3 regions of the Comamonas sp. E6 genome follow, and region 2 is predicted to be linked to each of the others. Evidence: riboswitches for the same ligand, from Rfam matches in the RefSeq annotation. Region 2 holds a riboswitch; each other region holds the start of a gene.

Region 1 (3,269 bases), on a different contig from region 2:
CACCCAGCGCAAGGGGCAGTGGCTGCGCGTGAAGGACTACGAGTCTACGCTGGGCTGGGTCCACGCCCCGCTGACCAGCAAGAGCCCGCATATGGTGGTGACGGCGCGCACGGCCAATCTGCGCTCCGGCCCCGGCCAGAAGCACAAGCGCGTGGGCAAGCTGGAGCAGCATGAGGTGCTGCAGACTCTGAAAAAGCAAGGCACCTGGGCCCAGGTGCAGCGCAGCAACGGCCAGAGCGGCTGGGTGGCCAAGAATCTGGTCTGGGGCTGGTAAGCCCTGCAACACGAACACCCAAAACAAAGGCCTGCAGCAGCAGGCCTTTTTTGCGGGTGCCGGCAATCAGCCTTCGACGATCAGCTGCGTGCGCGGCGCATAGCCGTGATTGAGGGGGCCGTGACCCTGGCCGGTATAGACCTCGGCTCCCGCCTCGATGGCGCCCAGAATATAGCGGCGCGCCTCGGTCACTGCGGCCTCCAGCGCCAGCCCCTGAGCCAGGAAGGAGGCAATCGCCGACGACAGCGTGCAGCCCGTGCCATGGCCGTTATGGGTGACGATGCGCTGCGACTGCAGGCGCAGATAGTCGCCGACCTGCTGGCCTTGCCGGCCCAGCACATCCATGACCAGATCGCCGCTCAGATGCCCGCCCTTGAGCAATACGGCCGGTGCCCCCATGGCCAGCAGATCGGCCACGGCCGCATCCAACGCTCCAATGCCGTCGATGTTGCGACCCAGCAGCAAAGCTGCTTCATCCAGATTGGGGGTAATCACCGTCGCCAGCGGGAACAGCTCCTGGACCAGCGCCTGTGCCGTCTCGGGAACGATCAGGCGGTCACCACTGGTGGCCACCATCACGGGGTCCAGCACCACGTTCCTGATACCGTGGCGACGGATCGCATCCGCCACCACGCCCACCACATCGGGGGTTGCCAGCATGCCGATCTTGACGGCATCGACGCCTATGTCCTGCACAACGGCATCGATCTGGCCGCGCACGGTATCGAGCGGAATGCCGTGAATACCCGTCACACCCAGCGTGTTCTGCACGGTGATGGCCGTGATCGCCGTCATGCCGTAGCAGCCCAGAGCCGCACAGGTCTTGAGGTCGGCCTGGATGCCGGCGCCACCGCCGCTGTCCGAGCCGGCTATGGAGAGCACGCGTGCATAGCGCTTTTTTGCTGCGCCGGAGATGGAGGAAGAAGCAATCACTGTCATGGCAAAAATTATCGCCCATGCGCATGGTCAATGCGTGCTGTTTGCGGTTGTGCTGTAATGTCCAACGGACGAAACAGGGGTGTCCCGCAGGCAAGCAGCCTGTGCGGACTGAGAAACACCCTGGGGCTGCGCCAGCCACGGGCTGCGCACCAGAGCACCATCCGTGCCCTGTGCCCCCTGCACCCGATCCAGGTCATGCTGGCGTGGGGAGTTTCACAAGCCGCAAGGCATGCCGCGTTTTGTCCTGCACATGGCCCTGTTCCTGTGTCCGGATGGAAAACGATTTGCACATGTCATTGCTACAAGCTTCTTCAAAGATCGCAATTCTCGGCGGCGGCCTCATGGGCCGTCTGCTGGCTCTGGCCCTGGCCCAGCGCGGTCACGCCATCGACCTCTATGACGCCCATGGCCCGCAAGGCGATGGTGCTGCGGCGCGCGTGGCGGCTGCTATGCTGGCGCCGCTGGCCGAGTCGGCCATTACCGAGCCCGGCGTGGTGCGCATGGGCCAGCATGGGCTCAAGCGCTGGCCCGAGCTGATAGCTCAGCTCGAGCAGCATGTGTTTCTGCAGCAAAACGGCACGCTGATTCTCTGGCACCGCCAGGATCAAGGCGATGCGGCACGCTTTTTCGGCCTGCTGGAGAAAAACCGACGCATCAACCCCAGCCTGCCGGCCATGCAGGAGAAGACCGGCGCGGCGCTGCAGGACTGCGAGCCCGCGCTGCAGGGACGCTTCAACCAGGCCGTCTATCTGCCCGGCGAAGGCCAGCTCGACAACCGCCAGCTGCTGACGGCGCTGGTCGACAAGCTCAGCGCCCTGGGCGTGCAGCTGCACTGGGACAGCCCGCGCGAAGTTAGCGACTTCCGCCCCGGCGAAACCCATGGCGACAGCGGCCAGCCCGACTTCGTGTTCGACTGCCGGGGCCTGGGTGCCCGCAGCCAGTGGAAGCAACTGCGCGGCATTCGCGGCGAGGTGGTGCGCATTCACGCGCCCGAAGTCACGCTGCAGCGCCCCACACGCCTGATCCATCCACGCTACCCCATCTATATCGCGCCCAAGGAAGATCATCTGTTCGTGATTGGCGCGACCGAGATCGAATCCGACGATATGTCGCCGGCCAGCGTGCGCTCCACGCTGGAGCTGCTGAGTGCGGCCTATACCGTGCACTCGGGCTTTGCCGAAGGCCGGATTGTGGAGATCGCTACCCAGTGCCGCCCCACCCTGCCCGATAATCTGCCCGCCGTGCGCCTGCTGACGCCGCGCGTCATGGAAGTCAACGGCCTCTACCGCCACGGCTTCATGATCTCGCCCGCCATGCTCGACGTGGTGCTGGAGCTGCTGGACCACAACGACTCGCCGCTGGCGCGCGAGTTCGATGTCGCCGTGCATCGCGGCTGAGCCGCGAGTCCGAACTTTGGCGCACAGCACTTGCACCCCCTGCGCACGCAAGCGCCGCCGTGCAGAGGTTTAACTTAGCACCCGCTTTATTTTCCGTTTCATGCCATGAAGATCACCCTCAATCAGCAAGCCACCGAGCTGCAAGCCCATGCCACCGTGGCCGATGCGCTGGCGCAGATGCAGGCCAAGCCCCCGTTTGCCGTGGCGGTCAACACGGTGTTTGTGCCCAAGACGCAGTACGCCGACCATGCGCTCAACGAGGGCGACAGGATGGAAGTCATCTCTCCCGTCACCGGCGGCTAGAAATGAATCCCCCTGAGTCGCTTCGCGCCTTCCCCCAGGGGACGACACCCTCGCGGCGAGACGGCTCTTGCTCGGTGTCACTGACTTGGCACATGCCTGTTTGAGGCTCACTGGGCTTCACGCGCATTGCGGTACAAAGACAAGAGATATAGATAGATCATGAATACAAAAACCACCGACGACACCCTGGTTCTCTACGGCCAACGTTTTGAAAGCCGCTTGCTGCTGGGCACCTCGCGCTATCCCTCGCCGGCGATTCTCGAAGCGGCTGTGGAGCGTTCCAGGCCCGCCATGGTCACGGCCTCGCTGCGCCGCCAGGGCAGCAATGCCGCCGAGACCGGTGCCAGCTTCTGGGA
Region 2 (3,269 bases):
CACAGCATGGCCGTACCGAACCAGCCGATCATGGCCGCGCCGATGGCGCTGGCGATGTGGTCGTAGCCGGGGGCGATGTCTATGGTCAGCGGGCCCAGGGTGTAGAACGGCGCCTCATGGCAGTGCTTGAGCTGCTCGGTCATGTTCTGCTGGATCATGTGCATGGGCACATGGCCGGGGCCTTCGATCATGGTCTGCACATCGTGCTTCCAGGCGATCTGCGTCAGCTCGCCCAGCGTGGCCAGCTCGGCGAACTGGGCATCGTCGTTGGCATCCGACGCGCAGCCGGGACGCAGGCCATCACCCAGCGAGAAGCTCACGTCATACTGCTTCATGATGTCGCAGATGTCCTCGAAATGTTCGTAGAGGAAGCTCTCGCGGTGATGAGCCATGCACCACTTGGCCATGATGGAGCCACCGCGCGAGACGATGCCGGTGCGGCGCTGGGCCGTGAGGTGGATGTAGGCCAGGCGCACGCCGGCGTGGATGGTGAAGTAGTCCACGCCCTGCTCGGCCTGCTCGACCAGGGTGTCACGGAAGATTTCCCAGGTCAGATCCTCGGCAATGCCGCCGACCTTTTCCAGCGCCTGGTAGATGGGCACGGTGCCGATGGGCACGGGCGAGTTGCGCACAATCCAGTCGCGCGTGGTGTGGATGTTCCTGCCGGTGGACAGGTCCATGACATTGTCCGCGCCCCAGCGAATCGCCCAGACCAGCTTTTCCACCTCTTCCTCGATGCTGGAAGTCACGGCCGAGTTGCCGATGTTGGCGTTGATCTTGACCTTGAAATTGCGGCCGATGGCCATGGGCTCGATTTCAGGGTGGTTGATATTGGCCGGAATGATGGCGCGGCCGCGCGCCACTTCGTCGCGCACGAATTCGGGTGTGATGATCTTCGGGATCGCTGCGCCCAGGCTGTTGCCAGCCAGGCGCAGCTCGCGCGCCGCGTCCTGCTGGTACTGCGCCATCCATTCACGGCGACCGTTTTCACGCAGGGCCACATATTCCATCTCGGGCGTGATGATGCCGCGCTTGGCATAGTGCATCTGGGTCACGTTCTGGCCAGATTTGGCACGGCGCGGCTGGCGCTGCAGCGCGGCCGCCTCGGCGCGCAACTGGTCCACGCGTGCATCTTCCTCGCCGCGCTTGCCGCCGTCGTCCAGCGCCACACGCAGGCGACCCACGTAGTATTCGCTGTCGCCGCGCGCTTCGATCCAGGCACCTCGCACGCTGGGCAAGCCCTGGCGCACGTCGATCTGTACGGCGGGGTCGGTATAGGGACCCGAGGTGTCGTAGACGCTGACCTGCTCTCCATTGGTGAGCGCAATATCGCGCACCGGCACACGCAGCTGCGGATGCAGCGCGCCACTCAGATAGCTCTTGGTCGATGCGGGAAACGGCTGGCGCGACTGTGCCAGCAGCTCGGCAAAACGGGCGGCATCGGGGGCATGACCTGCAGCAGGCGTAAAAATGGAATCAGGGGCGTTCATCGCAGTCTCCTCAAAGCGGTTGAAGTGCATCAAACGCTCCGTGGAGTGCGGCCCTGCTCTGATCTTGCCCTGCACGGGCCCGGCCCGCTATGGGGTATCCGGCCTGTGCCGCCGAAATTCTGCAATTTCGGCCTGGTTCTTCACGCACCGGCTGTCCAGAAAAGACAAAACCCCAGTGCGCGAGGCGCCTGGGGTTTGCTGTGCCTATGGCTTTCAGGGTTGGCACTCGCGCCAGTTGCCCTGTAAATCCATCGGCCCTGCGTCAGGGTCCCGCTCTTCTTCCGCCGGTATGAACCGGATCAAGTTCGTCGGGTTCGCCTGCACTGTTTTCACAGTGACTGGCATCTCAGCGCTTTCGCACACCCCGGAGCTGCACGCAGTATAGGCTGGTTTTGCCACAATTTGCGCACTCTTGAAGCTGTTTAACTATCCTGACCCTCAAGCGTCTAATCCGCCGTTCAATCCAGCCCCTGCAACACCAGCCATTCATTGCTGGCAGCACGGCTTGCGCGCCACTGGTTGATGGGCGCGCTGACATCCTCGTAGCCCAGGGCAATGCCAAAGGCAATCTGGTAGCCATCCGGCAATGCCAGCTGTTCGATCAGCATGTCGTTGTACATGCGCCAGAAGCCCTGGGCACAGGTGGCCAGACCTTTCTCCACGGCCAGCAGCATGAAGGACTGCAGATAGATGCCCAGATCCACCCATTGCGCATAGCCCATGCGCTCCTCCACGGCCACGAAAATGCCCACGGGCGCACCGAACATCTGGCCGTTCTTGGCCAGCTGGGCCAGACGTGCTGCCTTGTCCTCGCGGCCGATATTGATTGCGCGGTAAAGATCTTCGCCGTTTTCAAAGCGGCGACTGCGGTAGGGTTCCCACAAACCGGGTGGATAGGACAGGCCGGGGCGCTGCACGGCCTCGGTCTCCCTGGCCCTGGCGCACAGATCCTTGAGCGCCTGTCCGCCCACAGCGGTCACACGCCAGGGCTGCATATTGCCGCCGGACGGCGCCTGTGCTGCGGTCTCCAGCAAGTCCCGCACCGTGGCAGCAGCCACGGCCTGCGGCAGAAAAGCGCGCACCGAACGACGCTGCTGCAATGCTTGACGAATATCCATCTCTTCTACTTTCCTAAATCGCTGGTGTGCAGTGTAGGAGCTTGCGGCATTTTCCCGAGTCGCCGTGGATACCTTGTCGCAGCCGCCCCGGTGCTTGCCCTGATGGCGCGCCCTGCTCCAACTGCGACCATGCTGGCTGCCCGTCGCAGTGACTGGGTACTCACCACCTCAGGAGATGACTCTGATGAAGCCTCGCTCTGTTTGCTCCGCTACCGCTTTTTCCCCGAGAACATTGACGCTGGCACTGGGATGCCTGCTGACCGCTGCAGGCGCTCAGGCGCAGGACAAGATTCGCATCGGCTTCATCACCGATATGTCGGGCCTCTATGCCGATGTGGACGGCAAGGGCGGAGCCCTGGCCGTGCAGATGGCCGTGGACGACTTTGGCGGCAAGCTGCTGGGCAAGCCCGTCGAGGTGCTGACGGCCGACCACCAGAACAAGGCCGATATCGCGGCCAGCAAGGCACGCGAGTGGTTCGACACCCAGGGCATGAACATGCTGATCGGCGGCACCACCTCCAGTGCAGGTCTGGCCATGGGCAAGGTGGCCGATGAGAAGAAAAAGGTCTACATCATCAACGGCGCGGGCACTTCGGCCCTGACCAACGACCAGTGCAGCCCCTATTTTGTGCACTATGCCTATGACACCGTGGCGCTGGCC
Region 3 (3,269 bases), on a different contig from region 2:
TCCACAGCGACAGCGCAGGTACGTTGCCGGCCCAGCTATGCACCAGCAGATCCGGGCCGAAAGCACGTACGGCCCCGCCCTTGGCTGCCGGTTGAAAACCATCAAGTACTGCCGGATTGGCAAAATCCTCGGCCACAAAGCGCTTGAGCTGCGCTGCACGAAAGGTCTTGAAAAATCCTGTCAGCCCCAGCCGCACCATATCGGCGTCATAGCCGCTGACCACGGGCAGCCAGGCTTCGGCTTGCTGGCGGTAGATGTCGTTACGGTCAAGCAGGCGGGCCATCGCACGATCGACGGCATCGATGATCTCGGCCACCGGCATGGGGCGCAGATGGGCGGCCGCGGCCTTGCGCACACGGCAGGCCAGTGCCTGCATCTGCGGCGCCGTCAGCACGGGCACGCTGACTTCCAGCCTCTGGCCGTCGCGGGACTCGAAGTCCAGCGTCTGCCACTGCACTTCGTCGTCGCCGAGGCCCGGCAGATAGCCTGCCTTGATACGCTGTAGCTTGCGCTGCTCGCTCATGCGCCGGCAGCTTTCACAAACTCTTCAACCGCCAGCGAGCAACCCTTGGCGGCGGCGCCCTCGGCGCGCCCCAGCAGCAAAAAGCCGTCTTTTTCCTGCGGACCGGCCCACAGGCCCACATCCTCGGTCAGGATGGTGGTCACCGCGTTGTAGTTGGCCAGATCGCAATGCACCAGAATGCCGCGCTCACCAGCTGCCACGTCCCTGCCGGTGATCGGCTCCACCAGACGCGAGCGAATCCAGTGCGGACCGGACTTGACCGAGGGCAGAATCGCATTGCCATCGTCATAGAACTGGGTACTCAGCTCCGTCATGCCATACATATTGATGCACAGACTGCGCGGCACGCCCAGCAGCTGCGAAAGCTCGGCATAGAACTGCTCGAGCGGCAGCTCGCGCGACTGCCCCTTGTAGCCGCCCGTATCCAGTACGCGGCTGCCTGCAGGCAGGCGAAAGCTGCGGCCCTGCGCACGCAGGGCATCCATCACATGGACCAGGCTGAAGCTCGCGCCCAGCAACGCAAACGGCTGGCCACTGCGCTCGGACTCTTCCAGCGCGGCACACAGGGCCGGCATGTCCAGCCCTTCCGAGTTCAGATAGTAGCGGCTGCCTGCCGAGCCGAATTCGGAACAGGCCAGGGCCAGATAGTGGGCCAGCGAGGAATTGGGCATGGCCTGCTCATCGGGAAACAGAATGCCCATGGGCATGCGCTCCAGCCCCTGCATGAAACGTCTGGCGAAATAGCGCTTCATGGACAGGTCGTAGACATCGAGCTGCGGATGGAAATGACGTCCGCGCGCAGCGCGTCCCGTGGTGCCGCTGGTCATGAATACGCGCTCGGCGGACGACGGCGGCTCGCTGCGCAGCTCCATGGCCTTGAAGGCATCGATGGGCACAGCCGGAACATCGCGCCAGCTCCTGACCGTGCGCAGCGTAGCACCGCGTCGCTGGCAAAAGCTGCGAAACGGCGCATTGCATTCGTACTGGTAGGCGAAAAGGCGCAGGGCGAGTTGATTGAACTGGTCGTCGGTGCAGTCATCCATTGCGATGAAAGCAAGCAGATCTGCGACCAGCGAAGCGGCCTTGTCCATGAAATTCCTTCGAGAGCGGGGACATCATGCTCCGAAGGCTTGCTGACCATGCGAGAACGCACTGCCCTGAGGTCAGCTTGCAAGCTCTTCTTCCGCCGGTATGAACCGGGTCAAGTTCGCGGGTGTAGATCTCAGCACTGGCGTGCACCCCGGAGCGCGGCGCCATCTTACCCCAACGGCATCACTGCAAGGGGGCTGCACCGCCGCATGAAAGTCGCGTCACTTGTAACCTGGGGTAATGCTCCAGCACGGGCAAGAAGGACATACAGGGCAAAAACATCAAAATACTGCTGCCCAAATACAATCGACCCAGCACCGCAAGCTGCCTGAGACGTAACCTGCCACGGCGCCGACAATCACGCAGGTACGCCATGCCTGAAAGCGCGGCATGTCGCGTCGATGGACTGCGTCAGCAGAGCTTGCAAGCCATCCAGGGCACTGAATGCCCGCCCCAAGCCCCAGAGATATTCACATGCATTTTTCGCGCCTTTGTCATCTGGCAGGCTGGCCTGTGGCCGCCGCCGGACTGCTGCTGACGGCACAGTCCGCAACAGCCCAGCAAGCCGCCGCCCAGCCGGAACTGCCCCAGTTGTCCGAAGTCACCGTGCGCAGCACCTTGCAGGAGTCTGCACTTGAGCAAACCCCGGCCTCCGTGACCGTGCTCGACGGCGAGCGCATGCGCGAGCGCAATCTGCAGGTCAATCTCTCGGAGTCCCTGAGTGCAGCTCCGGGTCTGCAGCTGCAGAACCGTCAGAACTACGCGCAAGACCTGCAGCTGTCGATTCGCGGCTTTGGCGCACGATCCACCTTCGGCGTGCGCGGCATACAGATCTATGTGGACGGCATCCCCTCCACCATGCCCGATGGCCAGGGTCAGACCAACAATATCGATATCGCCTCGCTGGAGCGCGTGGAAGTGCTGCGCGGTCCTTACTCCGCCCTCTACGGCAACGCCTCTGGCGGAGTGATCAATGCCTATACCGAACGTGGTGAAGGCGCGCCCTCGGTGCAAAGCAGCTTTGCACTGGGCAGCGACGGCCAGAAGCGCCTGGGCCTCAAGGCCAAGGGCGAAACCAACGGGATTGGCTATGTGCTCAGCGCCAGCCGTTTTCTCACCGACGGCTACCGGGCCCAGAGCGCGGCGGACAAAAACCTGTTCAACGCCCGCATCGATGTCAAGCCCGACGAATACAGCCAGCTAACCCTGGTCGCCAACCATGTGGACATCGATGCCAAGGACCCCGGCGGCATCACGCCCAAGGACTGGGCGGCAGATCCGAAGGCTGTGGCGTCCAACCCCTTGCTCTACGATTCGCGCAAAAGCGTGAAGCAAACCCAGGCCGGCCTGACCTATGAGCGCCAGCTGGACGGCGGCCAGGCGCTGCGCCTCATGGCCTATGCCGGTCAGCGCGAAATGATGCAGTTCCAGTCCACACCCAAGGCATCGCAGACCGGCTACAGAGGCGGAGTGATCGGTCTCAAGCGCGACTATGGCGGCATCGATGCGCGCTGGAGCGGCAAATACGAGCTGGGCAGCGGCAGCCTGAGCCTGATTGCCGGCCTGGCCGCCAACACTGTCAGGGAAGACCGTCAGGGCTACAAGAACTTTGCGGGCAACCAGCTGGGCGTGGTCGGCGAGCTGGTGCGCGACGAGC

The links. Region 2 has a riboswitch for thiamine pyrophosphate ahead of thiC (phosphomethylpyrimidine synthase ThiC). Riboswitches for the same ligand answer to the same signal wherever they lie in the genome.
Region 1: it holds a riboswitch for thiamine pyrophosphate, as region 2 does, so the genes downstream of both, CSE6_RS09255 (FAD-dependent oxidoreductase) here and thiC (phosphomethylpyrimidine synthase ThiC) in region 2, are expected to answer to the same signal.
Region 3: it holds a riboswitch for thiamine pyrophosphate, as region 2 does, so the genes downstream of both, CSE6_RS06870 (long-chain fatty acid--CoA ligase) here and thiC (phosphomethylpyrimidine synthase ThiC) in region 2, are expected to answer to the same signal.

What each region holds. Positions count from the first base shown of each region.
Region 1 covers NZ_BBXH01000009.1:212,923-216,191, forward strand. Annotated here, with positions in the region: gene CSE6_RS09245 (SH3 domain-containing protein) at 1-274, shown strand, start outside; gene thiD (bifunctional hydroxymethylpyrimidine kinase/phosphomethylpyrimidine kinase) at 341-1,213, opposite strand; TPP riboswitch at 1,279-1,440, shown strand; gene CSE6_RS09255 (FAD-dependent oxidoreductase) at 1,504-2,610, shown strand; gene thiS (sulfur carrier protein ThiS) at 2,716-2,913, shown strand; gene CSE6_RS09265 (thiazole synthase) at 3,073-3,269, shown strand, end outside.
Region 2 covers NZ_BBXH01000019.1:97,492-100,760, reverse strand. Annotated here, with positions in the region: gene thiC (phosphomethylpyrimidine synthase ThiC) at 1-1,490, opposite strand, end outside; TPP riboswitch at 1,750-1,867, opposite strand; gene CSE6_RS17510 (nitroreductase) at 1,949-2,608, opposite strand; gene CSE6_RS17505 (ABC transporter substrate-binding protein) at 2,793-3,269, shown strand, end outside.
Region 3 covers NZ_BBXH01000008.1:22,215-25,483, reverse strand. Annotated here, with positions in the region: gene CSE6_RS06875 (acyl-CoA reductase) at 1-523, opposite strand, end outside; gene CSE6_RS06870 (long-chain fatty acid--CoA ligase) at 520-1,614, opposite strand; TPP riboswitch at 1,685-1,776, opposite strand; gene CSE6_RS06865 (TonB-dependent receptor) at 2,087-3,269, shown strand, end outside.